DNA from 3 places in the Shinella sp. JR1-6 genome. Region 2 is predicted to be linked to each of the others. Evidence: predicted binding sites of a transcription regulator. Region 2 holds the regulator's gene; each other region holds the start of a gene.
The links. The regulator PhoB, encoded in region 2, activates phosphate uptake and scavenging genes when phosphate is short. The targets are predictions, from matches to a motif close to TGTCATNNANCTGTCAT.
Positions count from the first base shown of each region.

Region 1: a site for PhoB is predicted at 8,403-8,419, ahead of EXZ48_RS27685 (DUF47 domain-containing protein). Genes of this name have one in related genera too.
Region 3: a site for PhoB is predicted at 6,585-6,601, ahead of phnF (phosphonate metabolism transcriptional regulator PhnF). Genes of this name have one in related genera too.

Region 1 covers NZ_SHMI01000024.1:54,366-64,011, reverse strand. The annotation lists gene EXZ48_RS27735 (vitamin B12-dependent ribonucleotide reductase) at 1-195, opposite strand, end outside; gene EXZ48_RS27730 (cache domain-containing protein) at 821-1,402, opposite strand; gene gpt (xanthine phosphoribosyltransferase) at 1,587-2,084, opposite strand; gene EXZ48_RS27720 (GNAT family N-acetyltransferase) at 2,282-2,893, shown strand; gene EXZ48_RS27715 (universal stress protein) at 2,929-3,771, opposite strand; gene EXZ48_RS27710 (competence/damage-inducible protein A) at 3,837-4,592, opposite strand; gene wrbA (NAD(P)H:quinone oxidoreductase type IV) at 4,763-5,362, shown strand; tRNA gene EXZ48_RS27700 (tRNA-Leu) at 5,485-5,569, shown strand; gene EXZ48_RS27695 (hypothetical protein) at 5,842-6,654, shown strand; gene EXZ48_RS27690 (inorganic phosphate transporter) at 6,727-7,734, opposite strand; gene EXZ48_RS27685 (DUF47 domain-containing protein) at 7,734-8,378, opposite strand; gene EXZ48_RS27680 (hypothetical protein) at 8,494-9,072, opposite strand; gene EXZ48_RS27675 (TrkH family potassium uptake protein) at 9,153-9,646, opposite strand, start outside.
Region 2 covers NZ_SHMI01000006.1:292,503-302,148, reverse strand. The annotation lists gene pstC (phosphate ABC transporter permease subunit PstC) at 1-713, shown strand, start outside; gene pstA (phosphate ABC transporter permease PstA) at 710-2,038, shown strand; gene pstB (phosphate ABC transporter ATP-binding protein PstB) at 2,052-2,867, shown strand; gene phoU (phosphate signaling complex protein PhoU) at 2,919-3,647, shown strand; gene phoB (phosphate regulon transcriptional regulator PhoB) at 3,666-4,349, shown strand; gene EXZ48_RS13715 (GcrA family cell cycle regulator) at 4,488-5,024, opposite strand; gene EXZ48_RS13710 (aspartate aminotransferase family protein) at 5,448-6,638, shown strand; gene argF (ornithine carbamoyltransferase) at 6,718-7,629, shown strand; gene EXZ48_RS13700 (Hsp33 family molecular chaperone) at 7,832-8,824, shown strand; gene apaG (Co2+/Mg2+ efflux protein ApaG) at 8,842-9,234, opposite strand; gene EXZ48_RS13690 (O-succinylhomoserine sulfhydrylase) at 9,361-9,646, opposite strand, start outside.
Region 3 covers NZ_SHMI01000002.1:494,389-504,034, forward strand. The annotation lists gene EXZ48_RS04935 (spermidine/putrescine ABC transporter substrate-binding protein) at 1-413, shown strand, start outside; gene EXZ48_RS04940 (MurR/RpiR family transcriptional regulator) at 470-1,324, shown strand; cobalamin riboswitch at 1,351-1,584, shown strand; gene EXZ48_RS04945 (ABC transporter substrate-binding protein) at 1,740-2,783, shown strand; gene EXZ48_RS04950 (iron ABC transporter permease) at 2,780-3,808, shown strand; gene EXZ48_RS04955 (ABC transporter ATP-binding protein) at 3,805-4,608, shown strand; gene EXZ48_RS04960 (pseudoazurin) at 4,605-5,054, shown strand; gene EXZ48_RS04965 (class I SAM-dependent methyltransferase) at 5,054-5,830, shown strand; gene phnF (phosphonate metabolism transcriptional regulator PhnF) at 5,808-6,563, opposite strand; gene phnG (phosphonate C-P lyase system protein PhnG) at 6,669-7,136, shown strand; gene phnH (phosphonate C-P lyase system protein PhnH) at 7,136-7,744, shown strand; gene EXZ48_RS04985 (carbon-phosphorus lyase complex subunit PhnI) at 7,749-8,849, shown strand; gene EXZ48_RS04990 (alpha-D-ribose 1-methylphosphonate 5-phosphate C-P-lyase PhnJ) at 8,846-9,646, shown strand, end outside.

The DNA of each region.
Region 1 (9,646 bases), on a different contig from region 2:
CACGCCCGCCTTGCGGAAGTATTTCTGCGCGAGGATGTCGGCGGCGACCTGGGAGAACTGGGCCGGCACGTCGATATCCGCGAGGCGGAAGACGATGGAACCATCCGGGTTCTTGATTTCGCTGGTGGCCTTGCGGAATTCGATCTCCGCATAGGCCGACTGGCCAGGTTTGGTGAAACGACGTTCTATGCGCATTGTCCGTTGTCCTTCGCTGCCGCATCCTGCCTCAAAACAGGGCGCAAATTATCCCCGTCCGGCTGCAACTGCTTGCAGCCAGCCCAAATCGTCCAGTCCGTGCGGGAAAGCCGATCGATCTCGGCCTCCTGTATCTTGTGCTGAGTATGGCTGCAAATACTAAATATAGTATCAACAGGTTCTTTTTTCCAGCCCAGTCGGCTGCGTTGGCGTCTCAGGAAAACGAGCGCGAAAAAACCCGTGCAGCGAGCGGATCATCCACCCGGCCACATGCGCATGATACGCGATTTCATGATGAGAACCGACCTCGTAACACTACGGTCCAGTCGCCGCCGCAACTTGGATTTCATTAACCTCATCTGGCCGATTCCCGTCAAGGGCTGGTTTATGAAGGAAGTTTGAACGCTACATCTTGTGCCTGCCGGCTGTGGAAAACGGGGACGATGCCGGATGCCTGAAAAATCAGCGGGTTCGGGGCAAAAGCACAGGCGGCGCTGCACGCGACTGTGGAAAAGCGAGAAAAATTACAGGTAAATTTAGAGGGTCTTTTCCATCCCACGACTTCAGGGAATAGCCATCCGGGCGGAGTTGTGATCCGTGGATAAAGTGATTCCCTTCCGTAACGTCAAAGCGCGTCGAGATTGACCCCGACGGTGATGGCGCCGATGACGGTGCCGGTCGCCGGATCGCGGATCGGCAGGCTCGCCTGGGACTGCATGAGCTGGGTGGAGTCGTCCCGGTCCGGCTCATCGATGTGAAGATGGCCGGTGCGGAAGCTCTTCTGCCACTTCGCCTCGTCGCCCTGCCAGTAGTCGGAGGTGATGTCGCTCTGGCCGACATTCAGGCCGCGGTTGTCCATCACGAAGATTTCGGTGATGAGGCCTTCCGCCGCGCGCTGGCGGCCCTTGAGATAGAGCGAGAGGGGATTGGAGAGCTGCGCCTCGATCATCGGGCGGTCGGCACGCGAGAGCTCGCGGCGCCAGCGGGCGTCGAGATCGTCGATCTCCGCCTGGCTGAGCCCGGCATGGGCGGCATTCTGGGCGATGATGGCATTGAGGATCGCCGGCTCGTCCAGCCAGGGGCGGACGCTCTCGTCGATGAATTCGGCGACCGCGGTGGTCCGCACGTCCTGCTGCGCGACGGCCTTTGCGCCGAAGACGAGCGCGCCGGTGAGAACTGCCGCGAATGCCGGCCTTGCGTAGCGCATCCGTGCCATGCCTCCCGTCACCGCGCCGATGCGGTGAACATAAGCACTATCTTTGGCAGGAATTGCGGAAAGATTAAGCCGGCGGGTACGCTTGCGCATCCACCGGCCATCGACGAAAAAAATGCCAAATCAGTATGTTGTGTCGCAACCTGAAGGACGTTTCACGCTGCCGCGGATAGAGGGCTCAGCCGCGCGTGCCCTTGGCGATCGGCTCCTGGTAGGTGAAGCCCATGTCCCAGGGGAAATAGATCCAGGTGTCCTGGCTGACCTCGGTGACGAAGGTATCGACCAGCGGGCGGCCCTTCGGCTTGGCATAGACGGCGGCAAAATGCGCCTTCGGCAGCATGGCACGCACCTGCGCCGCGGTCTTGCCGGTATCCGTCAGGTCGTCGACGATGAGAATGCCTTCGCCGCCTTCCTTGGTCAGTTCCGGCGAGATGCCCTTCAGCACATGCATGTCGCCCTGCGAGACATAGTCGTGATAGGAGGCGACGCAAACGGTCTCGATGAGGCGAATATTGAGTTCGCGCGAGATGACGGCGGCCGGCACGAGGCCGCCGCGGGTGATGCAGACGATCGCCCGCCATTCCCGTCCGCCATCCGCCAGCCGCCAGGCAAGCGCGCGCGCGTCACGATGAAACTGATCCCAGGATACGGGGAATGCTTTGTCGGGCAGCGACATGGCGGGCTCCTGATAGGCAGAAAAAGAAGATTCATCCTCTGTACTGCAACTCGCTGCCCAAGAAAATCGCCATGGCGGCAACGGGACCGGGGCATCCACAAGGAAGTCGGGCAGGGTGGCCGCCAAAAAGGGCGCTGTGGAATTGCACTGTCACTATGCCACTCCCATCTGTTTGCTGCATGACACAGGAGAACGACATGGAGCGCGACAGTGAGGATGGCGGCCAATTCCGCATCGAGCCGGGGCTGAGGCCGGAGCATCGCGGGATCGCTGCTTCAGGATATTGGGAGGCCTTTTCCCGCAAGCTGCGTTATCCCCTCGGCCCACGGCAAAAAGCGGTAGCCTTCATCGAGCGGATGCTCAATCCCAGCCATGCGCTGAGCGCCGTTTCGGTGGATGGCGGTTTTCTGGGCGTTGCCGGGTTCAAGACGCCGGACGGCGCCTTTGTCGGCGGCGGCCTGTCGGATATGGCGAAGGTCTATGGCTGGCTCGGGGGATCTGCCCGGGCGCTGCTGATCAGCCTGCTGGAGCGGCCCTGCGAGCCGGATACGCTTCTCATGGACGGCATCTTCGTGCGGCCGGAGGCGCGCAGCCTCGGTGTCGGCTCGGCCCTGCTGGATGCGCTGGAGCATCGCGCGGCAGAGGCGGGATTGAAACGGGTGCGGCTCGATGTCATCGACGAGAACCCGCGGGCCCGGGCGCTTTACGCCCGGCGCGGGTTCGAGGCCGTCTCGACCGTCTCGCTCGGATTCCTGAAACCGGTCTTCGGATTTGGAGCGGCGACGACGATGGTCAAACCGGTTGTTTGAGAGGCGGCAAGGGAGGCAGGCCCGCCTCCCTCGTCTCAGCGTGACATCAGCGTCGGCACGCGGGCATAGCGCATCATGGCGCTGGTGACGCCGCCGAAAAGGCGCTGGCGCAGCCTCGAATGGCTGTAAGCCCCCATGACGATGAGGCCGGCATCGATTTCCGTTGCGCGCCGGTTCAGCGCCTCGGCCACCGAGTGGCCATCGGAAGCACCCGACGTGACCGTGGTCTTGATGCCGTGACGGGCAAGCGTTGCCGCAAGCTCGGCGCCGCAGAAGTCGCGCGACTGCATGACGTTCTCCGGCGGATCGACGGTAAAAATCTCGACCTCCTTCGCGCCTGTCAGGAAGGGCAGGGCGTCGAAGGCGGCGCGTGCCGATTCGCGCGAGCCGTTCCAGGCAAGCAGCACGCGGTCGATCGGCGCCGGGCCGGCCGGGGCATTGGAGACGAGGTAGACCGGGCGGCCGCTCTCGTAGAGCAGGTCTTCGATGTCCTCGCGCGCCGGGCCGTCGAGATCGGGGTCGAACTGGCCGGCAATGACGATGTCGGCGCCGCGCGCGCTGTCGATGATCCCGGCGGAGGCATAGCCGGCGGTGCCGGTGAAGAGGCGCCACTCATAGGAGATGTCGTCGCGCTCGCAGCGTGACTTGAAGGCCTGCTCGACCTCCCGGGACTGTTGCTGCGCCCGCTCCTGCAGGTCGAGAACGGCGTTCGGGTCGGGATATTCCATCGGCGCGATCAGCGTGACCACGACCGGCGTTTCCGCATGGATGCCGATGACGTGAGCGCCGGTCTTGTGCGCAAGGGCAAGCGCATGATCCGTCACCTTGCCGGCGTCCTCGGCGGCGCTCAGCACCGCCACGATGGTCTTGTAGGTCATTTCGGCCTCCTGTTCTGGGTCGATGGAAGCATGCGCCTGCCGCTTTCGTCAAACCTTGATCGGGATCAAGACGCGGCCTTGGCCGCGGCGATTTCGGCAATCATCTGAAGTATATCACGTTCGGCGGCTTCCGCCGGGGCTTCTTCGCGGCTGCGGATGACGATTTCCGTCGAGAAGCGGTTTTCGCTGAAGCGCGGATAGGAGCCGATGCTGGTTTCGGGATGCTTCTTCTGGATACCGGCCAGCGCGCTGCCGATGTCGCCTTCGCCGAAGGGCGAGGCGACCGAGCGCGAGAGCATCGGAACGCCGCCCTCAAGGGTCGGCACCACGGTGCCGAGCATGGCGGTGAAGACCTGCGGCACGCCGGCCATGACATAGACATTGCCGATGTGGAAGCCCGGCGCCGTCGAGACGGCATTCTCGATATGGACAGCGCCTTCCGGCATGCGCGCCATGCGCTGGCGCGCCGCGTTGAACTCGACGCCGCGGCGCTCGTACATGGCGCCGAGCAGCTGCATGGCGAGCGGGTCGTGCAGGCAGGGCACGCCGAAGGCCTTGGAAATGGCGTCCGCCGTGATGTCGTCATGGGTCGGGCCGATGCCGCCGGACGTGAAGACATAGGTATAGCGGGCGCGCAGCGCATTCAGCGCCTCGACGATCGCGTCCTCGTCGTCGCCGACGATGCGCACCTCCTTCAGGTCGATGCCGGCGAGGAAGAGTATGTCGGCGAGCTGGCCGATATTCTTGTCCTTGGTGCGCCCGGAGAGCAGTTCGTCGCCGATGGCGAGCATGGCGGCGGTGGCGATGGGACGGGAACTCATGGGCGCTCTCTGTAGTTCGGACAGAAATGCCGACCGAAGGCGCGGCATTGTCAATGGTGGGTGAACAGTCTGTCGACCGGGCAACCGCTGGGGCATTGCCACTCCGAAGTGCTACATCCAACGCGACGCCGCGATCAAGCGGAAAGGCATCATCGAAACAGGAGACGACGATGGCAAAAGTACTGGTTCTCTACTACTCGGCCTACGGCCATATCGAAGCCATGGCCTATGCGGTCGCGGAAGGTGCGAAATCGGCCGGTGCCGAGGTGACCGTCAAGCGCGTTCCGGAACTGGTGCCGGAAGACGTGGCGAAGGCTTCGCATTTCAAGCTCGACCAGAAGGCCGAGATCGCCACGGTGGCGGAACTTGCCGACTATGACGCGATCATCGTCGGAGCCGGCACGCGCTTCGGCACGGTCGCCTCGCAGATGCGCAATTTCTGGGATCAGACCGGCGGCCTCTGGGCGCAGGGCAAGCTCGTCGGCAAGGTCGGCTCGGTCTTCACCTCCTCGGCCACGCAGCACGGCGGCCAGGAATCGACCATCCTCGGCTTCATCCCGACACTGCTGCATCACGGCCTTGTCGTCGCCGGCCTGCCTTACGCTTTCCAAGGCCAGATGGGCGTGGAAGCCGTCAAGGGCGGCTCGCCTTACGGTTCCTCGACGATCACCGACGGCGACGGCTCGCGCCAGCCTTCGGAAATCGAACTGGACGCCGCCCGCTTCCAGGGCGCCCATGTCGCCAAGATCGCGGCAAAACTCTCGGCCTGATGTTCTCCTGAAACATCACCGATGAAGAAGGGTGCGGCCCACATCAGGTCCGCGCCCTTTTTGTTCCGCGAGGTGGCCGCACCTATTGACGAAGCGGTCGTACTCCCCGAAAAGCAGGCCAAGCGGGCGTGGCGAAACTGGTAGACGCAAGGGACTTAAAATCCCTCGGCCTTGGCTGTGCGGGTTCGATCCCCGCCGCCCGCACCAGTCATTTCATCCCAGATTTGTCCTTAGTCGTAGATTTATGTGATTCGCGCGTAGTACAGAGGGTGGCCAAACGGGGCGAAGTGCTGCCGGATGTGACGGTTCCGGAGAATACTTTTCCATGGATCCTTGCCGGGAATGTGCCGGCCCTGCAACACATCGTCGTTTCCAGTCACGCCCGCGAGACGCAATCTAGGGGCGATCTCTTGCCTTGTAGAAAAACTTTCGCTTTTTTAGCGTCCAATGTTTCAACGCGGGGCACATTGGGGGCGTAAATGAAATTTCCAAAATATCTGACGAAGGCCTATCTGCAGAAGACCTACGGTTCGCTGAACGGCATCGGTGATTTCACCGTCAAGCTGACCAAGTACAGCCTGACGTCCACGACGCTGAAGGCGACCGTCGAGATTGACAGCAGCTTCGGCGACAGCACGACCGATATCCTGATGAAGATCGGCAAGACGACGACGAGCCTTTCGGTGAAGGTGCAGGGCGAAGGCTACAGCAGCACGCTGGCCTACTCCACTGCGCAGACGAAGGCCGGCTTCACCATCAAGGGCACCTATACCGACAGCTTCAACACCAAGATGAACTACAGCCTCAACCTCGAGAAGGATGGGGATTTCAGCAAGTTCAAGCTGGTCTATGCACTCGGCACCGAGAAGATGACCATCACCTCGACGAAGGTTTCCGGCGACGTGGTGACGTTCAAGGCGGTAGACGGCGACGGCGACGTGATCGGCACGGCCAAGCTGAACCTCAAGTCCTATGGCGATTACTACGACAAGAGCGACAAGTACTTCTTCGAATCGGCCAAGACCGCCGAGCTCTTCGCCAAGCTCCAGCTCAAGTTCACCGGCGTGAAGAAGGCTGGCGAGCCGGCGGACGAGGATCACGGGGGCGGCGATGCCTTCGTGTTCAAGAAGGCGGCGGCAGCCGGCAACGATCACGCCGATGCGGGTTTTGCCGCCCGGCCCTTTGCCATCGACGCCGCTTCGGCGACGTCGGGTTCCGACGATTTCGATTTTACGGCGTCCGACTTCGGGCAGCCGGTCCATGCGCTCAAGCACGCACCGGATCTCTTCTGATCCGGATTTGAAACGGCAGGAACAGGAACGGCGGAAGCGGCAACGCTTCCGCCGTTTTCGTTTGGAGCGGCCTCAGCCGGTGATCGCATTGATCGTGAGGTAGAAGAGGGCGGAGATCGCGGCGGCCGACGGGAGTGTGACGATCCAGGCGATGACGATGTTGCCGGCAATGCCCCAGCGCACCGCGGTGACGCGGCGGGCGGCGCCGACACCGATGATCGCGCCGGTGATCGTGTGTGTCGTCGAGACCGGGATGCCGAGCCAGGTGGCGGCGAAAAGGGTGATCGCGCCACCGGTTTCCGCGCAGAAACCCTGCATCGGGTTGAGGCGAGTGATCTTGGAGCCCATCGTGTGCACGATGCGCCAGCCGCCCATCAGCGTGCCGAGCGCCATGGCCGCCTGGCAGGTGATGACCACCCAGAAAGGCACATGGAACTCGCTGCCGAGATACCCCTGCGAGAAGAGCAGCACGGCGATGATGCCCATGGTCTTCTGCGCGTCGTTGCCGCCATGGCCGAGCGAATAGAGCGAGGCCGAGATGAACTGCATGACGCGGAAGGTACGGTCGACGGCGAACGGCGTCTGGCGCACGAAGAGCCAGGAGACCGCGAGCACGAGGATGAGGGCGAGGAGGAAGCCGATGGCGGGCGACAGGAAGATGGCGCTCGCCGTCTTGATGAGGCCGCTCCACACGACGGCGTCGAAGCCGGTCTTGGCAAGACCCGCGCCCACCAGGCCCCCGATGAGGGCGTGCGAGGAGGAGGAGGGGATGCCGAAGATCCAGGTGACAACGTTCCAGATGATCGCGCCCATCAGCGCCGCGAAGATGACGAGCGGGCTGACGATGCCGGGATCGATGATGCCCTTGCCCAGCGTTTCGGCGACATGCAGGCCGAAGAACAGGAAGGCGATGAAGTTGAAGAAGGCCGCCCACATGACGGCATATTGCGGACGCAGCACGCGCGTCGAGACGATCGTGGCGATGGAATTCGCCGCATCGTGCAGGCCGTTCAGGAAGTCGAACAGCAGCGCGATGCCGACGAGGCCGACGAGCAGCGGGAAGGCGAGGGTGGCGTCCATCAGACGTTCTCGATCACGATACCGCTGATTTCATTGGCGACGTCCTCGAAGCGGTCGACGACCTTTTCGAGCTCGCCGTAGATCTCGCTGCCGATGATATAGGCCATCGGATCGGTCTTGCCGTATTGCTTGAAGAGGTCTTTCAGCCCCTGGTCGTGCAACTCGTCCGAGCGGCCCTCGACGCGGGTGACTTCCTCGGCGATCGCGCTGAGGCGGCCGGCATGCACGCCCACCTTGTCGAGCAGCGGAATGGCCTCGGCGACGAGATGGGCAGCCTTGACGACGGCTTCGCCCATTTCCTGCATGCCGGGCTGGAAGCTCGTCTGCTCGTAGAGGCGGATGGTCTTGACCGTCTTGTGCATCATGTCGATGGCGTCGTCCATCGACTGGATCAGGTCCTTGATGTCGCCGCGGTCGAACGGCGTGATGAAGCTGCGGCGCACGGCAAGCAGCACTTCGCGCGTGATGTCGTCGGCCTTGTCTTCCAGTTCGACGATGCGGTTGCAGTGTTTTTCCATGTCCGGCCCGCCGGCCAGGAGCAACTGGAGGGCTTCGGCAGCGCCGACGACGGTGCGGGAATGCTGCTCGAAGAGGTCGAAGAAACGGTCCTCGCGCGGCATGAGTTTGCGAAACAGCGAAAGCATGGGTGCCCCTTACGTGGCTGGGGTTGTCATGCCGCTGTCATAATTGACCGCCAACCCGCTGGAAAGCGCGGATTCCGGCTTGTCACAATTCTCTGCGTGCCTGTGGAAAAGTCGGTCAGGGAACGATCTTGAACGGCTGCTCGCTGATCGCCACGGCACCGCTTGCAGCATCGCGGAAGCGGTAGCGCAGCACATAGTCGCCCACCGGCGGGCCGCTGAGATTGAGCGTCAGCTTGGCGAAGACCTCCTGGTTGCGCACGCTGCCCTTGAAGTCGAAGGAGCCGAAGGCCTTCTGCTCGGCAAGCACCGTACCCTTCGGGTCGAGCAGCTCCAGGTCGACGGTGAAGTGCGATTCGAGCAGGCCCCCGTCGGCCGGCCGCCAGGTGAGGCCGACCGGCTCGACATAGGAGATCAGCGCCTCGCCGACCTTGAAGCTCGCCTCCGGCCGAACAGCATACATGCCGTAGCCTTCCGGGGCGGTCGAAACGAAGACGGCTTTGCCGATCGAAAAGGGCAGCGTGGCGGCAAAGGCGCCGAAGGCATCGCGGATCGTATTGTGCGCACCGACCGTGTCGCCGGCAGCCGCCTGCTCCTCGGCCTTCCTGGCCGCATCCGCGAGGGGGCCGGCAAGGGCGAGCGTGGGCGCGAGCGCGGCGACAAAGGTCATGCGCAACAGGGACTTCGACACGAACATTCCGTCTTCCTCCGGGCGGTTGGCGGCAGGATGCGAAGAAGCATGGCAACAGTCAAGAACGCCGCGCGGCTCGTCCGCAATCAGCTCTTCCAGAAGAGCGGGGTGAGGATGACCAGCACGGTCAGGATTTCGAGGCGGCCGAGCAGCATCAGCAGGGAGAGCACGTAGAGCGCCGCATCATGGAACCCGGCGAAGGTGCCGGCCGGCCCGATCGCCTGCGTCACGCCCGGACCGACATTCGACAGCGAGGTCGCGGCCGCCGAGATCGCCGTCAGCACGTCGTAGCCCATCAGGGCGAGCAGGATCGCGCCGACGGCCGAGATCGCGACATAGGTGATGAAGAACAGGAAGACGCTGCGCTGGAAATCGGCATCGACGGTCATCGATCCGTAGCGCACGGCGTGGATGCCGTCCGGATAGATCAGGCGGTAGAGGCCGGTGCGGATGAAGTTGAAGAGGATGATCAGACGGTAGGCCTTCAGCCCCCCGGAGGTCGAGCCCGAACAGCCGCCCATGAAGGTTGCGACGAAGGCGAGCGCCACGATGAAGTGGCCCCATTGCGTATAGTCGTCGC
Region 2 (9,646 bases):
TTGCCGGCACGCTTTACATCGGCTTCGTCGCCATGCTCGTCGCTGTGCCGGTCGGTCTCTTCGCCGCCATCTACATGTCGGAATACGCCTCGCGCACGGTCCGTTCGATCGCCAAGCCGCTGCTCGAAGTGCTCGCCGGCATCCCGACCATCGTGTACGGCTTCTTTGCCCTCATCACGGTCGGCCCGTTCCTGCGCGACATCTCCGCCCAGCTGAACGGCCTCGTCACCGGCAACTATGCCAACTTCATCCAGGCGCAGAGCGTGCTGACCGCCGGCATCGTCATGGGCATCATGCTGATCCCCTATGTCTCCTCGCTGTCGGACGATATCATCACCGCCGTTCCGCGCGCCCTGCGTGATGGTTCGCTCGGCCTCGGCGCGACGTGGTCGGAGACCATCAAGCGCGTCATCCTGCCGGCCGCCCTGCCGGGCATCGTCGGCGCGCTGCTGATGACCGCCTCGCGTGCCGTCGGCGAAACCATGATCGTGGTGCTTGCCGCCGGTGTTGCCGCCCGCATGCAGCTCAACCCCTTCGAACCGATGACGACGGTGACGGTCAAGATCGTCAACCAGCTGACGGGCGACCTCGAATTCACCTCGCCTCAGACGCTCGTGGCCTTCGCGCTCGGCATCACGCTCTTCGTCATCACGCTCTGCCTTAACATCTACGCCCTCTACATCGTGCGCAAATACCGGGAGCAGTACGAATGAGCCAGGTCTCCACGAGCCCTTCGATGGCCGCCCTCGGCGTTGCCGCCAAACCCGAACGCCGCGATATCGGCCTTGGTCGCCGCTATGCCGCCGAACGCCGCTTCCGCCTCTACGGCATGGCTGCGATTGCCTTCGGTCTGCTCTTCCTGTTCCTCCTGCTGTTTTCGGTCGTCTCCAAGGGCTACACCGCGTTCCAGCAGACGATGATCACCATTCCGGTCGAGTTCTCCGAACAGGTCATCGACAAGAACAACGAGCGTGCCACCAACCCGCAGAAGCTGGTTACGGCGAACTACCCGATCGTTGCCCGCAATGCGCTCGCCAAGGTGCTGGGCGTCGACGAAAAGGACCGGGCCGGCCTGAAGGCGGTCAACGGTATGATTTCGGACAGCGTCCGCGTGCAGTTGCGCGATCTCGTCACCGCCGATCCCGCGATCATCGGCACGACGAAGACCGTGACGTTCCTTGCCCATGGTGACCTCGACTCCGCCTTCAAGGGCCAGATCGACCTCGCCGTGCCGGAAACGAACCGCAAGGTCTCCGACAAGCAGGTCGGCTGGATGAACACGCTCGCCGAAAGCGGCGCGCTCGCCAAGCACTTCAACACCGGCCTCTTCACCAATGGCGCATCGAGCCGTCCGGAGGCTGCCGGCGTTGGCGTCGCAGCGATCGGCTCGCTCTACATGATGCTGATCGTGCTCGTGCTCTCCCTGCCGATCGGTGTCGCTGCCTCGATCTATCTGGAGGAGTTCGCTCCGAAGAACCGGTTCACGGACCTTATCGAGGTGAACATCAACAACCTCGCCGCCGTACCGTCCATCGTCTACGGTCTTCTCGGCCTTGCTGTCTTCGTCAACTTCGCGGGCTTCCCGCGCTCGGCGGCCCTCGTCGGCGGCCTGGTGCTGACCCTCATGACGCTGCCGACGATCATCATCGCGACCCGTGCCGCGCTGAAAGCCGTGCCGCCATCGATCCGCTCGGCTGCGCTTGGCCTCGGTGCCTCGAAGATGCAGACCGTGTTCCACCATGTCCTGCCGCTCGCGATGCCCGGCATCCTGACGGGCACGATCATCGGTCTTGCTCACGCACTCGGTGAAACCGCCCCGCTGCTTCTCATCGGCATGGTCGCCTTCGTCGCCGATGTTCCGGCAACGCCGATGGACCCTGCGACGGCGCTTCCGGTGCAGATCTACATGTGGGCCAACGAGGCGGAACGCGCCTTCGTCGAGCGCACCTCCGGAGCCATCATCGTGCTCCTCATCTTCCTCATCCTCATGAATGTTGGCGCCATCCTGTTGCGCCGCCGTTTCGAACGGCGCTGGTAGAAGGACCGGTCATATGAACATGATGTCAGAAGCAGCAGTCGAGAAAGCGCTGGACAAGAAAATGAACGACATTTCCTACAAGATGATCGGCAAGGACGTCTCGGTCTACTACGGCGAGAAGCGCGCCCTCTACGATGTGAACCTCAATGTTCGCGAAAACACGGTGACCGCCCTTATCGGCCCGTCGGGCTGCGGCAAGTCGACCTTCCTGCGCACGCTGAACCGCATGAACGACACGATCGACGGTTGCCGCGTCACCGGCCGCATCACGCTCGATACGGACGATATCTACGATCCGAACATCGACGTCGTGGAGCTGCGTGCCCGCGTCGGCATGGTCTTCCAGAAGCCGAACCCGTTCCCGAAGTCGATCTACGAGAATGTCGCTTATGGCCCGCGTATCCACGGTCTCGCCAAGGGGAAGGCCGACATGGACGCCATCGTCGAGCAGAGCCTTCAGAAGGCCGGCCTGTGGAACGAGGTGAAGGATCGTCTGCATGAAGGCGGCACGGGCCTTTCCGGCGGCCAGCAGCAGCGCCTGTGCATCGCCCGCGCCGTCGCCGTCAGCCCGGAAGTCATCCTCATGGACGAGCCCTGCTCGGCGCTCGACCCGATCGCGACCGCCAAGGTCGAGGAACTGATCCATGAACTGCGCGCGAACTTCACCATCGTCATCGTGACGCACTCGATGCAGCAGGCGGCCCGCGTCTCGCAGCGCACCGCCATGTTCCACCTCGGCAACCTCGTCGAGGAGAACGACACCGACAAGATGTTCACCAACCCGGATGACCAGCGCACGCAGGACTACATCATGGGCCGCTTCGGCTGACGCCTTCGTCGCCGAGCATCCCTGGAACCCGAGCGCATTAAGGACTGAGCCATGTCATCGAGCCACATCGTCTCCATCTACGACGAAGAACTGAAATACCTCTCCCGCCGCATCTCCGAAATGGGCGGCACCGCCGAGCAGATGGTCGCCGATTCCGTCCGCGCCCTCGTCACGACCGACGCGGCGCTGGCCCAGAAGGTGATCTCCGAGGACGTCATCCTCGATACGGCAGAGCGCCAGATCAACGACAAGGCGATCGTCACCATCGCCAAGCGCCAGCCGATGGCGGCGGACCTGCGCGAAATCATGGGCGCGATCCGTATCGCGGCCGAACTGGAGCGCGTCGGCGATCTCGGAAAGAACACCGCCAAGCGCGTCATCGCCGTCCAGAGCTCGGGCATGCCCCGCAAGCTCGCCCGCGGCCTGGAGCATCTCGCCGAGCTCGCGCTGATGCAGCTCAAGGAAGTGCTCGACGTCTATGCCACCCGCTCGATCGAGAAGGCCAAGGCGATCCGCGAGCGCGACGACGAGATCGATGCGATCTATACCTCGCTGTTCCGCGAACTCCTGACCTACATGATGGAAGACCCGCGCAACATCACACCCTGCACGCATCTCCTGTTCTGCGCCAAGAACATCGAGCGCATCGGCGACCACGCGACCAACATCGCCGAAACCATCTACTACATGGCAACAGGCTCGCAGCCGGAAGGTGAGCGTCCGAAGGACGATACCTCGACCTCCGTCGTCGCGGCCGATGTCGCCGACGCGTCCGAGTAAAGAGCAAGGTTCAACTCCATGGTGCCCAGAATTGCCGTCGTGGAAGACGAGGAGGCCCTGAGTGTTCTCCTCCGTTACAATCTGGAAGCGGAAGGTTTCGAGGTCGATACGATCCTGAACGGTGACGAGGCCGAGATGCGCTTGCAGGAGCGCATGCCGGATCTCCTCATCCTCGACTGGATGCTCCCGGGCGTTTCCGGCATCGAGCTGTGCCGACGCCTGCGCCAGCGCCCGGAAACCGAACGCCTGCCGATCATCATGCTGACGGCGCGCGGCGAGGAGAGCGAGCGCGTGCGCGGGCTTGCCACCGGTGCGGACGACTATGTCGTCAAGCCCTTCTCGACGCCGGAACTGGTTGCCCGCGTGCGGGCGATGCTGCGCCGTGCCAAGCCCGAGGTTGTCTCGACGGTGCTGCGCTGCGGCGACATCGAGCTCGACCGCGAGACGCACCGCGTCCATCGTCGCACCCGCGAGGTCCGCCTTGGCCCGACGGAGTTCCGCCTTCTGGAGTTCCTGATGACCTCGCCCGGCCGCGTCTTCTCACGCTCGCAGCTTCTCGACGGGGTCTGGGGCCATGACATTTATGTCGACGAGCGCACCGTCGACGTGCATGTCGGGCGTCTGCGGAAGGCGCTCAACTTCGCCAACATGCAGGACGTCATCCGCACGGTCCGCGGCGCCGGCTATTCGCTGGAAACCTGAGCGAGCGGAATTCCTCCCAAGGACGGAAATGGGCCCTCAGGGGCCTGTTTGCGTTTTGGGGGAATAGTAGAGGCACCACCATCTCAAACGAAAACGGACCCTTTCGGGTCCGCATCGCATTTTCTGCCGTGGTAGATGTTATCGCATCCGGCGGCGCTCGGCCGAGGGCTGGTAGGCGAGGCGCTGGTGGTAGGTGCAGTAGGGCGAATTGTCGGGGGACTCGTTGCCGCAGAAGTGGAAGTCGTCGTTGAGCGGGTCTCCGATCGGCCACTTGCAGGTGCGCTCGGTGAGCTGGGTCAGCTCGAGACGACGCGACATCGGCACGACCACGTTGTTGCGGTTGGCCGGAACCGGAAGGGTCTCGGCCTGCATTTCGAAATCGGCGTCGATCTCTTCCTTGACAATGGCGTTGCCGGCCGGACGGGCGACCGGACGGGCGGCGACGGGACGGGCAGCGAAGTTCGACGGACGCGGCGTCGCCGGAGCCGGACGCTTGGCGCGTGTCGCGGTCTGGGTGCCGCCGGCCTTGGCGCGGCCGGGCAGATTCAGCCGGTGCACCTTGCCGATGACGGCATTGCGGCTGACGCCGCCGAGCTGCGCCGCGATCTGGCTCGCGCTCAGGCCCTCGCTCCAGAGCTTCTTGAGTTTCTCGACGCGCTCGTCTGTCCAGTTCATGTTTTTGTCTCCGCTCGGCGTTCAGGATGCGGGAATCCCTCGTCGTGCTCCGGACGGGTCCGGAACCTGAACGCCCTAACTCTCTTGCTGACTAGTTCCGCCGCATGCAGTCTAGTAATTGGTCTTTAACCTAGAGACCGGTGGACTCTGTGACAAGAGTCGCCGGAATCCGGGCGAATCGATTTCGGAGTTTTCCCCAACTTGCTGGTCGGGTGTGACTCGATAGAGACACCTTCCATGCGCGTCGCGAATCCTCACCTTGCGGGATGTTCAGCGCCATTTCGGGTGCGATTTTGTTGACATCCCAATATGAAATGCTGATAGTGCGGCATGCCGCCGAAAGGCGGCTTTTGGTTTTTCTGAGGCTTGGAAAAGTCAAGCTGCATTTCTGTTTTTCCGCATCTCTTTTCGGAGGATCCACGCATGGCCGATGTCGCGCCGCTCTATGAAACCTACATGCGTGCGCCGCTCCGGTTCACGCGCGGGGAGGGCGTGTGGCTGACCACCGAAGATGGCGAGCGATATCTCGATTTTGCCGCCGGTGTTGCCGTCAACTCGCTCGGCCATGCGCATCCTCATCTCGTCGCCGCGCTGAAGGAGCAGGCCGACAAGGTCTGGCACCTGTCGAACCTCTATGAGGTTCCGGGCCAGGAAAGCCTCGGCAGCCGGCTGACGCAGGCCACGTTCGCCGACAAGGTGTTCTTCACCAATTCAGGTGCAGAGGCGCTGGAATGTGCGATCAAGACCGCCCGGCGCTACCATTTTGCCAAGGGCCATCCCGGCAAGTACCACATCATCACCTTCGAGGGTGCCTTCCACGGGCGCACGATCGCGACGATCGCCGCCGGCGGTCAGGAAAAATACATCGAGGGCTTCGGCCCCAAGGCGCCGGGCTTTCTCAAGGTCCCCTTCGGCGACATCACGGCCGTCAAGGACGCGATCACCGAGGAAACGGCCGGTATCCTGATCGAGCCGGTGCAGGGCGAGGGCGGGCTGCGCCCGGTGTCGAAGGAGTTCATGCAGGAGCTGCGCCAGCTCTGTGACGAATACGGCCTGCTGCTCATCCTCGATGAGGTGCAGACCGGCGTCGGTCGCACGGGGCGGCTCTTCGCTCACGAATGGGCAGGGGTCGCGCCTGACATCATGGCGATTGCCAAGGGTATCGGCGGCGGTTTCCCGCTCGGTGCCTGCCTTGCCACGAACGAGGCGGCGGCCGGCATGGTTGCCGGTACGCACGGCTCTACCTATGGCGGCAACCCGCTTGCCATGGCCGTCGGCAACGCCGTGTTGGACGTGGTGCTGGAAGACGGCTTCCTCGAGCATGTGCGTGATGTCGCGCTCGTCTTCCGCCAGGGGCTGGCCGCGCTGAAGGATCGCTTCCCCGATGTCATCGAGGATGTCCGCGGCGAGGGACTGATGCTCGGCATCAAGGCAAAAATCCCGGTCGCCGATCTCCTGAAGGGCGTGCGGGCGGAAAACCTGCTTGCCGTGCCGGCCGGCGACAATGTGCTGCGGCTGCTGCCGCCGTTGACCGTGACCGCGGAGGAAGCGCGCGAGGGGCTTGCCCGCATCGAGCGCGCTGCGGAAAAACTCACGGCTGCCAAGGCCGCATAGGCCTGCAGCGCCGTGCGTCGTGATGGCGCGCCAGGGGCGCTGCAGCCACAAAAGGATCCCGGGACAGACAGGACATATCATGGCCAAGCATTTTCTCGATCTTTCCGCCGTTTCGGAAAGCGATCTTCGCGTCATCATGGACGATGCGCACACGCGCAAGGCTGCCAGCAAGGCTGGCACGGAAGCCAAGCCGCTTGCCGGCAAGATGCTTGCGATGATCTTCGAGAAGCCCTCCACGCGAACCCGCGTCTCCTTCGACGTCGGCATGCGTCAGCTCGGCGGCGAGACGCTGTTCTTGTCGGGTACGGAAATGCAGCTTGGCCGCGCCGAGACGATCGGCGACACGGCGAAGGTCCTGTCGCGCTATGTCGATGCCATCATGATCCGCACGACGGACCATGCACGCATGCTGGAGCTTGCCGAACACGCCACGGTACCCGTCATCAACGCGCTGACGGACATGACGCATCCCTGCCAGATCATGGCCGACCTCATGACCTTCGAGGAGCATCGCGGCTCCACCAAGGGCAAGACCTTCGCCTGGACGGGCGACGGCAACAATGTGCTGCATTCCTTTGTCGAGGGTTCCGCCCGCTTCGGCTACAAGATGAAGATGGCCGTGCCGATGGGCTCCGAGCCGGACGACAAGATCCTGAACTGGGCGCGCGACAATGGCGGCGACATCCTGCTCGGCCATGATCCCGAGGCGATCGTCGACGGTGTCGATCTCGTCGTCACCGACTGCTGGGTGTCGATGAACCAGGAGCATCGCGCCCGTGGCCACAACATCTTCCAGCCCTACCAGGTCAACAAGCAGCTGATGGAGCGCGCCGGCAAGGATGCGCTCTTCATGCACTGCCTGCCCGCCCATCGCGGCGAAGAGGTGACCGACGAGGTGATCGACGGCCCGCAGTCCGTGGTCTTCGACGAGGCGGAAAACCGCCTCCATGCGCAGAAGTCGATCCTCGCCTGGTGCTTCGGCGTCGTCTGACGCTCATCTTGAAAAATGCCGCCAGCGGCACGATCTAGGGGCCATCACGGAGCGTCGCGAGGCGCTTTCTCTGGCGCATGCCTGCCCGGTGTGGAATGATCGGGCAAGAGCGAGTGCGATATCACGGTAGAACGCCTGTCGGCAGCAGGCCGGGCCCATGGCCTCGGCGGGGCCGAAGCGTGCAAGGAGCAGAATGATGATGATGGCTGAAAATGCCCTGAAACTCGGTGAACCCGGTTTTACCGGCGATGACCATGTCCTGCCGTTCCAGGTGGATGGCCTTGATGTGCGCGGCCGCGCCGTGCAGCTTGGCCCGATGCTCGACGGCATTCTCGGTCGGCACGACTATCCCGCGCCCGTCGCCCGGCTGCTTGCCGAGGCGATCACGCTCACCGTGCTGCTCGGCACCTCGCTGAAATTCGAGGGCAAGCTGATCGTCCAGACGAAGGGCGACGGCCCTGTCGATCTGCTGGTGGCCGATTTCTCTGCTCCGGAAAATGTCCGCGCCTACGCCCGCTTCGACCAGGCGGCGCTTGACGCTGCGATTGCCGCCGGTGCAACGGAGCCGCACGAGCTTCTCGGCAAGGGTATTCTCGCCTTCACCATCGACCAGGGCGCGCATACCCAGCGCTACCAGGGCATCGTGCCGCTCGACGGACATACGCTGGAGGAGATCGCCGGCGTCTACTTCCGCCAGTCGGAGCAGATTCCGACCAAGGTGCGCCTCGGCGTTGCCGAACTCTACGACCGCGATGCCGCCGGCAAGGCGCGCCATCGCTGGCGAGCGGGCGGCATGGTCGCGCAGTTCCTGCCTCAGGCGCCGGAGCGCATGCGCCAGGCCGATCTTCCGGGCGGCGACGGCGAGGAGGCCGGGCACAAGATCGCCGATGACGACAACTGGGCTGAAGCCAAGGCCATGGTCGAAACGATCGACGCAGACGAGCTGACAGATCCCAATGTCGGCACCGAACGGCTGCTGTTCCGCCTTTTCCACGAGCGGGGCGTGCGCGTCTACCAGCCGCAGCAGGTCTTCGATCGCTGCTCTTGCTCGCGCGAGAAGCTGAAGGGTGTTCTGGCCGGTCTCAGTGCCGAGGAAATCGCGCATACCGCCGACGACAAGGGCGAGATCGCGGTCACCTGTGAGTTCTGCTCGACGACCTACCGCTTCGAGGCGGCGGAAGTCCTGCCGCAGTAGGGGGATTTTCTCCGCCCTCAGTTGAGGGTACGCGCCTGCCCTGGCGTATCCAGTGAAAAGGCGGGAATGGCGACGTCGAAGGCTTCGCCGTTCTCCGCCTCCATACGGTAGCGGCCGAACATGATGCCCGAGGGCGTTTCGAGCGGGCAGCCGGAAGAGTACTCGTAAGTGTCGCCGGGGCGCAGCACCGGCTGCTCGCCGATGACGCCGGGGCCGTTCACTTCATCGACCTGGCCGTTCTGGTCGGTAATGTGCCAGTAGCGTGTCATCAGCCTGACGGCGACGTCGGAATGGTTTGCGATGACCACCCGGTATCCCCACACATAGCGGCTGTCGTCGGGGTCGGACTGGTCGGCCAGGTAATACGGCTCTACGGTCACTTCGATGTCGCGGGTCAGCGCACGATACATAGGCAAGCCTTGAACTGATTAGCTTCTGCTATTCTACACGAATGTGGTTTCGTCAAGGATAAGCAGAGAAAGCACCGGCCTCCTCGGCCGGTGCTTCCGTATTTGTCCATCGCTCTGGCGAAGGGCTCAGGCCTTGACCCTGGAAAGTGCCCGCGCGAAATCCTCGAGCAGGTCTTCGCTGTCCTCGATACCCGCCGAAAGGCGCACCGTGCCGGCCGAAATGCCGAGCTCGGCGCGCGCCTCGTCGGTGAGGTTCTTGTGCGTCGTCGTCGCCGGATGGGTGATGAGGCTCTTGGCGTCGCCAAGATTGTTGGAGATCTTTACGACCTCCAGCGCGTCCTGCAGTGCGAAGGCCGCGTCCTTGCCGCCCTTCAACTCGAAGCAGACGAGCGTCGAGCCGCCCGCCATCTGC
Region 3 (9,646 bases), on a different contig from region 2:
ATGACACGCGGCCGATGGTGCAATCCGGCGACGTCGCGGCCGGCCACTTCTTCGTCGGCGCGATGGTCGATGTCTTCGGCGACGAGAAGGATCTTGGCTATGTCATCCCCGAGGAGGGGGCGACGATGTACCAGGAGGATGCCTGCGTCCTGAAGAGCGCGCCGAACAAGGAGAACGCGATCAAATTCCTGCAATTCTACACCCGCCCGGAAATTGCCGCGCTCAACGTCTCGCAGCAGACCAACGGCACGGCCAACGTGCCGGCGCGGCAATTGACCCCGGAAAAGATCAAGAATAGCAAGGAGATCAATCCGCCCGCCGAGACCATGGCGCGTCTCCAGATTTTTGAGGACCTGGGCCCGGCGCTCCGCCAGCTCGACCGGGTCTGGACGCGGGTGAAGACGGCGCAGTGACCATGCGCGATCCCCGCCCGCCTTTTCGGCGGGCGGGATTTTTGGGAGAGGGCGACGTGTCGAAACGCATTCTGAAGCTCGTTCAGTCCGACGATCTCAGGCGGTCCAAATCCGACAAGCTGATCGCCCACTATATCGAGCGCAACATCGCCGATCTCCCCTTCGAGACCGCGCGCTCGATCGCCCAGCGGCTTCAGGTCTCGCCGATGACCATCGGCCGGTATCTGCGCCGCATGGGCTTTGACGGCCTCGACGAGTTGAAGAGCGAACTGCGCCGCGGCGGTTCCAATCCGGCCTGGGAAGTCAAGGCCCAAGTCGCTTCGCTGGAACAGGACCGCAAGGAGGGAAAGCTCCTCGCCGGCCTCATCCAGCAGCAGATCGACAATCTCGGCCAGATCTATGCGATTACCAGCGCACCGGAATGGCAGCAGACGATCGACGCGTTGATCGGCGCAAGCGAGGTCTATGTCGCCGCCTATCAGAACGTGCGCGGCATCGCGCAATATTTCGCCAGCCAGCTTTCCTATACGCGCCCGCGCGTGCAGTTCGTCGATGGTCTCAACGGCACCTATGCGGAATTGCTCGATGGTTCCGTCGAGGGAAGGGTGCTGTTCCTGCACGATGTGCGCCGCTTTGCCGCCAAGGCCCGGCCGCTGGCGCTGGAGGCCCGGCGGGCCGGCGTCAAGGTCGTGCTGCTAACCGACGAATTCTGCCCCTGGGGGCCGGATGTTTCCGATATCTGCCTCGTCGTGCCGGGCTCGCACGGGCCGCTCTGGGATGGCGCAGCCACCATGACCGCCGTCATGGACCTCATGCTCAGCAATATCATTGTGCTCATGGGCGAAGCCGTGAGCGAGCGCGTCGATACGCTTACCCGCCTCCAGGACATCTTCGGAGATTTCGAGAGCTGAGCGCCTTGACGCTGCCGAGCGCGGCGGATTAAGGATGGATCGACGGTTTCCCGAGGGATGACTCCCAGGGGATTAATAGGGAACACGGTGCGGACGACCCAACAGGGACCCATTCCGTGGCTGCCCCCGCAACTGTAGGCGGATTGCCGCCTGTCCTCGGACGCGTTTTCGCGTCATGCCACTGCGGTTTTTCCGCGGGAAGGCAGACAGGCAGCAGATATCCGTGAGCCAGGAGACCTGCCGTCGTCGAGAAAAATCCAAGTCACGGGCGGGGATGCCCGGAACAGGAGACCCTATGACGACCCTGGCTGCCGGCAACGGCGGAATTCCAATCGTTTTCTCCCGACCGCAATCGGCGCGCGCCTGTCGGCGCGTCGGCTGAGCCCGCACGCTTTCATTCATTCGGGAGAAACCCATGACCATTCTGCCTGCGGCCGTGCGCGCCGCATCCCTCGTTTCCGCGCTGGCCGGTGCCGCCGTGTTTGCCCTGTCAGCGGGCGCCGCGCAGGCGGCCGCGACGCAGTATCCGCTGACGCTGGAAAATTGCGGCCGCAAGGTCACCTTCGAGAAGGCGCCGGAACGGGCTGTCTCGCTCGGCCAGAGCTCGACCGAAATCCTGTATCTCCTCGGCGTTGGCGAGCGCATGGTCGGCACGGCGGTCTGGATCGGCCCGGTGCTGTCGGGTTACGAGGATGCCAACGCCAAGGTCGAGCGCCTTGCCGACAACGATCCGAGCTTCGAGAGCGTCGTCGCCAAGAAGCCCGACCTTGTGACGGCGCAGTTCCAGTGGCATGTCGGTCCGGAGGGCATCGTCGCGACGCCAGAGCAGTTCGATGAACTGAAGATCCCGGTCTACACCTCGCCGGCCGATTGCATCGGTAAGGACAATTCCGGTGGCGGCGACGGGGTGCGCAAGACGGTCTTCACGATGGAGCTGATCTACAAGGAAATCAGCGAATTGGCGCAGATCTTTGATGTGCAGGATCAGGGCGAGAAAGTCATCGCCGACCTCAAGGCGCGCGAAGACGCGGCGCGCAAGAAGATCGCTTCGGCGGATGGCAAGCTTTCCGCCGTCTTCTGGTTCTCCAGCGCCGAACTCGACATCGACCCCTATGTCGCCGGGCGCAACGGCGCGCCGGGCTACATCATGTCGGCGCTCGGCATCCGCAATGTCATTGAGAGCGACGAGGAATGGCCGACGGTCGGCTGGGAAACCGTTGCCAAGGCCGATCCGAGCATCATCGTCGCCGGCAAGATGGAGCGCCGCCGCTTCCCTGCCGATGACGTCGCGGTCAAGCACACGTTCCTCAAGGAAGATCCCGTCGCCAGCCTGATGCCGGCCGTGAAGAACGGCCATGTCGTCGATATGGACGCCCAGGCGATGAACCCGACGATCCGCACGATCGAGGGCATCGAGGTGCTTGCCGACGCCATCGAGAAGGCTGGCCTCGCGAAGTGACGGCTGATCGCCCCATCCTGCTGCGCACGGGTGTCGCTCTTGCGGCGCTCGTGCTGCTTGTCGCCGCGCTCGGGGTGGGCGCGGCGGTGGGCGAGACCGCTATTCCGCTCGACGTCGTGGCAAAGACCGTGGCGAACCGCCTCTGGCAGGCGGGGCACGCCATCGAGCCGATAGACGAGGGCATCGTCTGGAACTACCGGCTGAGCCGCGCCGTGGTTGCGGCCTGCTGCGGATCGGCGCTCGCGATCTGCGGGGTGATCCTGCAGTCGCTGCTGCGCAACGCGCTGGCCGATCCCTACATTCTCGGCATTTCCGCCGGTGCCTCCACGGGCGCTGTCGCGGTGGCGATCCTCGGCATCGGCGCCGGTATCCTGACGCTGCCGATCGGTGCCTTTATCGGGGCGCTCGTCGCCTTCGGTCTCGTCAGCGCGCTGGCGGTTCGCGCAGGCCGCGGTACGGGGGCGATCATCCTTGCAGGGGTCGCCGGTTCGCAGCTCTTCAATGCGCTGACCTCCTTCATCGTCACCAAGGCGGCCAATGCGGAACAGGCACGCGGCATCATGTTCTGGCTGCTCGGCAATCTCTCGGGCGTGCGCTGGCCGGATGTCTGGCTGGCGCTGCCGGTTGCGCTTCTCGGGCTTGTCGTGTGCCTCTGGCATGCGCGCGCGCTCGATGCCTTCACCTTCGGCACGGAATCGGCGGCCTCGCTCGGCATTCCGGTGCGCCGGGTCTATGTCGTGCTGATCGCCGTCTCGGCACTGATGACCGCCGTCATGGTCTCCATCGTCGGGTCGATCGGTTTCGTCGGCCTCGTCATTCCCCATGCCGCGCGCATGGTCGTCGGTGTCCGCCACGGTTTGCTGCTGCCGGCCTCGGCGCTGATCGGCGCGATCTTCATGATTGCCGCGGACGTGCTGTCGCGGATCATCATTCCCGGCCAGGTGCTGCCCATCGGTGTCATCACCGCGCTGTTCGGCGCGCCGGCCTTCGCGCTCATCCTCAGCCAAAGGAGATCGGCCCTGTGACCCTTTCGGCAAAAGGTCTTTGCTGGTCGGCCGGCGGCGCGACCATCCTGACCGACGTCTCGCTCGACGTGCGTCCCGGCGAATTTCTCGGCATCATCGGACCCAATGGTTCGGGCAAGACCAGCCTGATGGCGTTGATGGCGGGCATCCGCAAGCCGCAGGCGGGTCTGGTAACGCTTGAGGGCTCGCCGCTTTCGGCCCACGGCCGGCAAGCCATAGCCCGCCGCATCGCCTTCGTCGAGCAGCAGGCGGAGACGACCGAGCGTATCACTGCGCGCCAGGCGGTCGAACTCGGCCGCACGCCGCATCTCGGCGCGCTGACGCCCTGGTCGCGGGCGGATGATGCCATCGTCGACAGGGCGCTGGAGGAGGTCGACATGGCGCACTTTGCCGGCCGGCTGTGGCACACGCTTTCCGGCGGCGAGCGGCAGCGGCTGCACATCGCCCGCGCGCTCGCCCAGCAGGCGCCGATCCTCCTGCTCGACGAGCCGACCAACCATCTCGACATCGGCCACCAGATCGGCCTGCTCCAGCTGGTGCGCGAACAGGACCTGACCGTCGTTGCGGCATTGCACGACCTCAATCACGCGGCCATGTTCTGCGACCGCATCGCCGTCATGCAGGGCGGCCGCATCGTCGTGCTCGGTACACCTGCAAAGGTGCTGGAGCCGCAGCGCCTGCACGATGTCTTCGGCGTCACCGTGGATGTCGAGCGCGACAGCGCCGGCGGCTGCTTCATTCGCTATCGCCGGCCAGAGCCCCGGCCTGCCAAACTCAAGCTCGTTGCAAAGGCAAGATGAAAACCCGTTTCCTCCTGGCTGCGGCCATCGCCGTACTTCTCCACGCCGCCCCCGTCGCCGCTGAAACCTTCCGGGTTGAGATGCGCAATCGCGGCGAAAAGGGCTCCATGGTTTTCGAACCGGATTTCCTGGCAATCAAGCCGGGGGACAGCGTCAAGTTCATCGCCACCCACAAGAGCCACAACGCCGCCAGCATCGACGGCATGGTTCCGCAGGGATATGCCGGCTTCAAGGGCAAGATCAACGAGGAGATCGAGGTCACCTTTGATGCCCCCGGTTTCTACGGCATCAAATGCTCGCCGCATTTCGGCATGGGCATGGTCATGCTGGTGAAGGTTGGCGAGGCGGAACTGACGGAGGCGATCCGCACGGTTGAAGTGCCAGCCCGCGCCCGGCCGCGCTTCGACGACATCTTTGCCCGTATCGATGCGGGCGAGGGGCAGTGATGCACGGCACACGCGGCAACAGTCATCTCAAGGAAGACATTCGCGACTACTGGTCGCGCCGCTCCGAGACCTTCGATCTCGCCTTCGGCCACCGCATTCCCGAAGGACCGGAGTTCGAGGCCTGGGCGGCGGCGATCCGCGAAAATCTCGGTCCGGAGCCACGCCGCGTATTGGAGCTTGCTTGCGGTACAGGTGAGGTGACACGTCTGCTGCTTTCCCTCGGCCATGAGGTGACGGCGCTCGACTTTTCCGAGGCGATGCTGAAGGTCGCACGGAAGAAACATGCCGGTGCCAAGGGCGTGCGTTTCCTGCTCGCGGATGCGGAAAACCCGATGGAGTCGGACGAGAGCTATGACGCGATCGTCTGCCGCCATCTGGTCTGGACGCTGACGACGCCGGTCGAGGCTTTTTCCGAATGGCACCGCATGTTGAGGCCGGGCGGCATCCTTCTGTTCTTCGACGGCGACTGGGCAGCACCGACCCGGCTCGGCAGGCTGGCGGGCCGGGCCATCGCCCTGCTCGACAAGGTCATCGGCGCCGATCCGCACTATGACGGCGCGATGAGCGCGCGCCATGTCGATATCATGGGCCGGCTGCCCTTTGGCGACGGGCTTACCGTTGAACGCGTCCAGCCGCTTCTGGCGGCGGTGGGGTTCCGCGATATCAAGATCGGCTCACATGGCCCGATCGCGAGGGCGCAGCGGCGCACGGCGGATCTGCGCAACAGGCTGCGCACACTGCTTTACCGCCGTTTCATTCTCTGCTGCCGGAAGTAACTCCGTCGGTTTCCGGCTCCACGGTCAGCTTGACGCGGTCGGCGGCAAAACGCGTGCGGGAGAACTGGACCGGAACGCCGTCAAGATCGGTGTTGACGGCCGTCGCCACAAGAATGATCGCCCCCGGTGAGAGCTTCAGGTGGCGGATGTCGTCGCCTTCGGCATGGATGGCGGATATTTCGGTCGAGCGGCGCACATAGTCGGACACACCTAGCTCCTGGAACGCAGCGGTGATGGAGCGTGTCCTTTCGTAGACGGTGTCGATCCCGCTGAAACGGTCCGCGGGGAAATAATGCGTGCCGCAGGAGATGGGCCGCCTGTCGGCGCTGTTCACGGTTTCGAGCCGCACGCAGGGCGCGCCGGCTGCAAGGCCGAGCGCCACGGCAACGGCGGCGGTCGCTGGCTCCGTCGCCGCCGCCAGTAACTGGCCTTCCAGATTGCGCGTCTGATTTCCGAGACCCTGCGAAAATCGGGTACGGCGGGAGATCGGGAAGCGCAGCCGGTCGCGCCGCTCGATGCGCGTGCCGATGCCCTGGATGGGGCGCACGATGCCTTCCTCTGCCAGTGCCGCCATGGCGCTGCGCACCGTGTGGCGGTTCACGCCGAAGCGGGCGGCGAGCGTGATTTCCGGCGGCATCATGCCGGTTTCGTCGAAATCGCCATTGTTGATCGCAAGGCGCATGCGGTCGGCGATTTGCCGCCAGAGCGCCACGCCCGATTGTCGTTCCACCATTTTCGCCCCCGCGAAACCCTCTGTCACACCCTTGTCATCCCGGCCCTTTAAGACGAGACTTAGATGTTCAGTTGTCTAGATTAATAGACATTTGGAGGGAAGGCAATGACATCAGTTCAGAAATCTGCCGCAAGCGCGGGGGACGGCCGGCAGAGGGCCATGGGTCTCTTGGCGAAGGCGAGCCGGGCCGAGTTGCAGGCGGCTTTTGACGCGCTGGCGGAACAGCCCGCCGTTCAACCGGTGCGCGGGCCGGAAACGGGCCTCGTCATGATCCGTGGCCGCATCGGCGGCGGCGGTGCGCCGTTCAATCTCGGCGAGGCGACGGTGAGCCGCGCCAGCATCCGCCTTCAGGACGGCACGGTCGGCCACGGCCAGGCGCTCGGCACGGACGGCGCCAAGGCGCGGCTTGCGGCGATCTTCGATGCGCTCTTCCAGCAGCCGGCCCACCAGGCCGAGGTGGCGGCGCTGCTCGAAACCATCGCCGCGCGCATTGCCGGCGAGGACGCCGAAAAGGCGCGCCAGACGGCCGCCACGCGCGTCGATTTCTTCACCATGGTTCGCGGAGAGGACTGATGACATTGGATACGCTCGCTTTTGCCGGCGGTTTTGAGGAGCCGGTGTTCGAGGCCCAGGCCGTTTTCCGCACGCTGATGGACTGCATGGCTCGCCCGGGCACGATCGGCGATGTCGCGGCCTCGGTCCTGCCGCCCGCGCCGCTGAATGCGACGGCCGGCGCGGTCGCGCTGACGCTGTGCGACCATGACACCGCTGTCTGGCTGACCCCGGCGCTCGCCAATTCCGCGCTGCTCGGCTGGCTCGCCTTCAATGCCGGCGCGACCGTCACCGAGGAGCGCCAGGACGCCCGCTTCGCCTTCATCGAGAAAGGCGCGATGCTGCCGAACCTCTGCCTCTTCGCGCAGGGCACGCAGGAATACCCCGATCGTTCGACGACGCTGGTCGTCGAGATCGACGCCTTCGAGGGCGGCCGGCCGTTGACGCTGAAGGGGCCTGGCATCCGCACGGAAGAAGAGATCGCCCCCGTCGGTCTGCCGGACATGTTCCCGCATTTCTGGTCGGAAAACCGCCAAAAGTTTCCGCGCGGGGTCGACCTGATCCTCATTGCCGGCACGAAAATCCTCTGCCTGCCGCGCACCACCGTCGTCAGCGTGAAGGAGGCATAAGACCATGTATGTTGCCGTCAAGGGTGGCGAAGCCGCCATCTCCAACGCCCACCGCCTTCTTGCCGACCGCCGCCGTGGCGACCGTTCGCTGCCGGCCATCGGCATCGAGCAGATCGTCGCCCAGCTCGGCCTCGCCGTCGACCGCGTGATGGCGGAAGCCTCGCTCTACGACCGCGCGCTTGCGGCGCTTGCCGTCCGGCAGGCCCGGGGCGACATGATCGAGGCGATCTTCATCCTGCGCGCCTACCGCACGACTTTGCCGCGCTTCGGCTATTCGAAGCCGGTCGAGACGGGCGACATGTGCGTCGAGCGCCGCGTCTCGGCGACCTACAAGGACCTGCCGGGCGGCCAGCTTCTCGGGCCGACCTTCGACTATACGCACCGCCTGCTCGACCCGTCGCTGCTGAACGACGAAGCGGTGGATGTGCCGCTGGAGCGCGAGGAGGCCGGCGAGCCGGTCATGCGCGTTTCCGACATTCTCGCCGGCGAGGGCCTTGTCGAGGATGACGGCAGCCTGCCGGACGGTCATGTCGCTGGCGACCTGACGCGCGAGCCGCTGGAATTCCCGATGGCGCGGGACCTGCGATTGCAGGCGCTCGCCCGCGGCGACGAGGGCTTTTTGCTGGCGCTCGGCTATTCCACGCAGCGCGGCTATGCCCGCACCCATCCCTTTGTCGGCGAGGTGCGCATCGGCGAGGTCGAGGTGGAGCTGGACATGCCTGAACTCGGCTTTGCCGTCTCGCTCGGCCGCATCCAGGTGACGGAGTGCCAGATGATCGCCCAGTTCAAGGGATCGGCGAAGAACCCGCCGCAGTTCACCCGCGGCTATGGCCTCGTCTTCGGCCAGAGCGAGCGCAAGGCTATGGCCATGTCGCTGGTCGACCGGGCGCTGCGCGCGGAGGAATTCGGCGAGGACATCGTCGCGCCGGCGCAGGACGAGGAATTCGTCATCTCCCATTCCGACAACGTGCAGGCGACCGGCTTCGTCGAGCACCTGAAACTCCCGCATTACGTGGATTTCCAGGCCGAACTCGATCTCGTTCGCCGCATGCGGCGCGAATACGAGACCGCGCAAAACATCGATCTTCCGGAGGCCGCAGAATGAGCACGGCAGACCTCGCAACCTACAATTTCGCCTATCTCGACGAACAGACCAAACGCATGATCCGCCGCGCGATCCTGAAGGCGATCGCCATTCCCGGCTACCAGGTGCCCTTCGCCTCGCGCGAAATGCCGATGCCCTACGGCTGGGGCACCGGCGGCGTGCAGGTGACGGCGGCGATCCTCGGGCCGAAGGACGTGCTGAAAGTCATCGACCAGGGAGCGGATGACACCACCAACGCCGTCTCCATCCGCGCCTTCTTCCAGAAGGTCGCCAATGTGGCGGTCACGACCAAGACGCGCGAAGCGACGATCATCCAGACGCGCCATCGCATTCCCGAGGAGAAGCTGACGGCCGGCCAGACGCTGGTCTACCAGGTGCCGATCCCGGAGCCCCTGCGTTTCCTCGAGCCGCGCGAGACCGAGACGCGGAAAATGCATGCGCTGGAAGAATACGGCCTGATGCATGTCAAACTCTACGAGGACATCGCCCGCAACGGCCATATCGCCACGACCTATGCCTATCCGGTCAAGGTCGAGGGCCGCTACGTGATGGATCCGTCGCCGACCCCGAAATTCGACAATCCGAAGATGCACATGTCGGAGGCGCTCCAGCTTTTTGGCGCGGGCCGCGAAAAGCGCATCTACGCCGTGCCGCCCTATACCGAAGTCGTCAGCCTCGATTTCGAGGACCATCCCTTCGAGATCCAGACCTTCGACAAGCCCTGCGCGCTGTGTGGCGCGGAGAACGTCTATCTTGACGAGGTGGTGCTCGATGACCGGGGCGGGCGGATGTTCGTC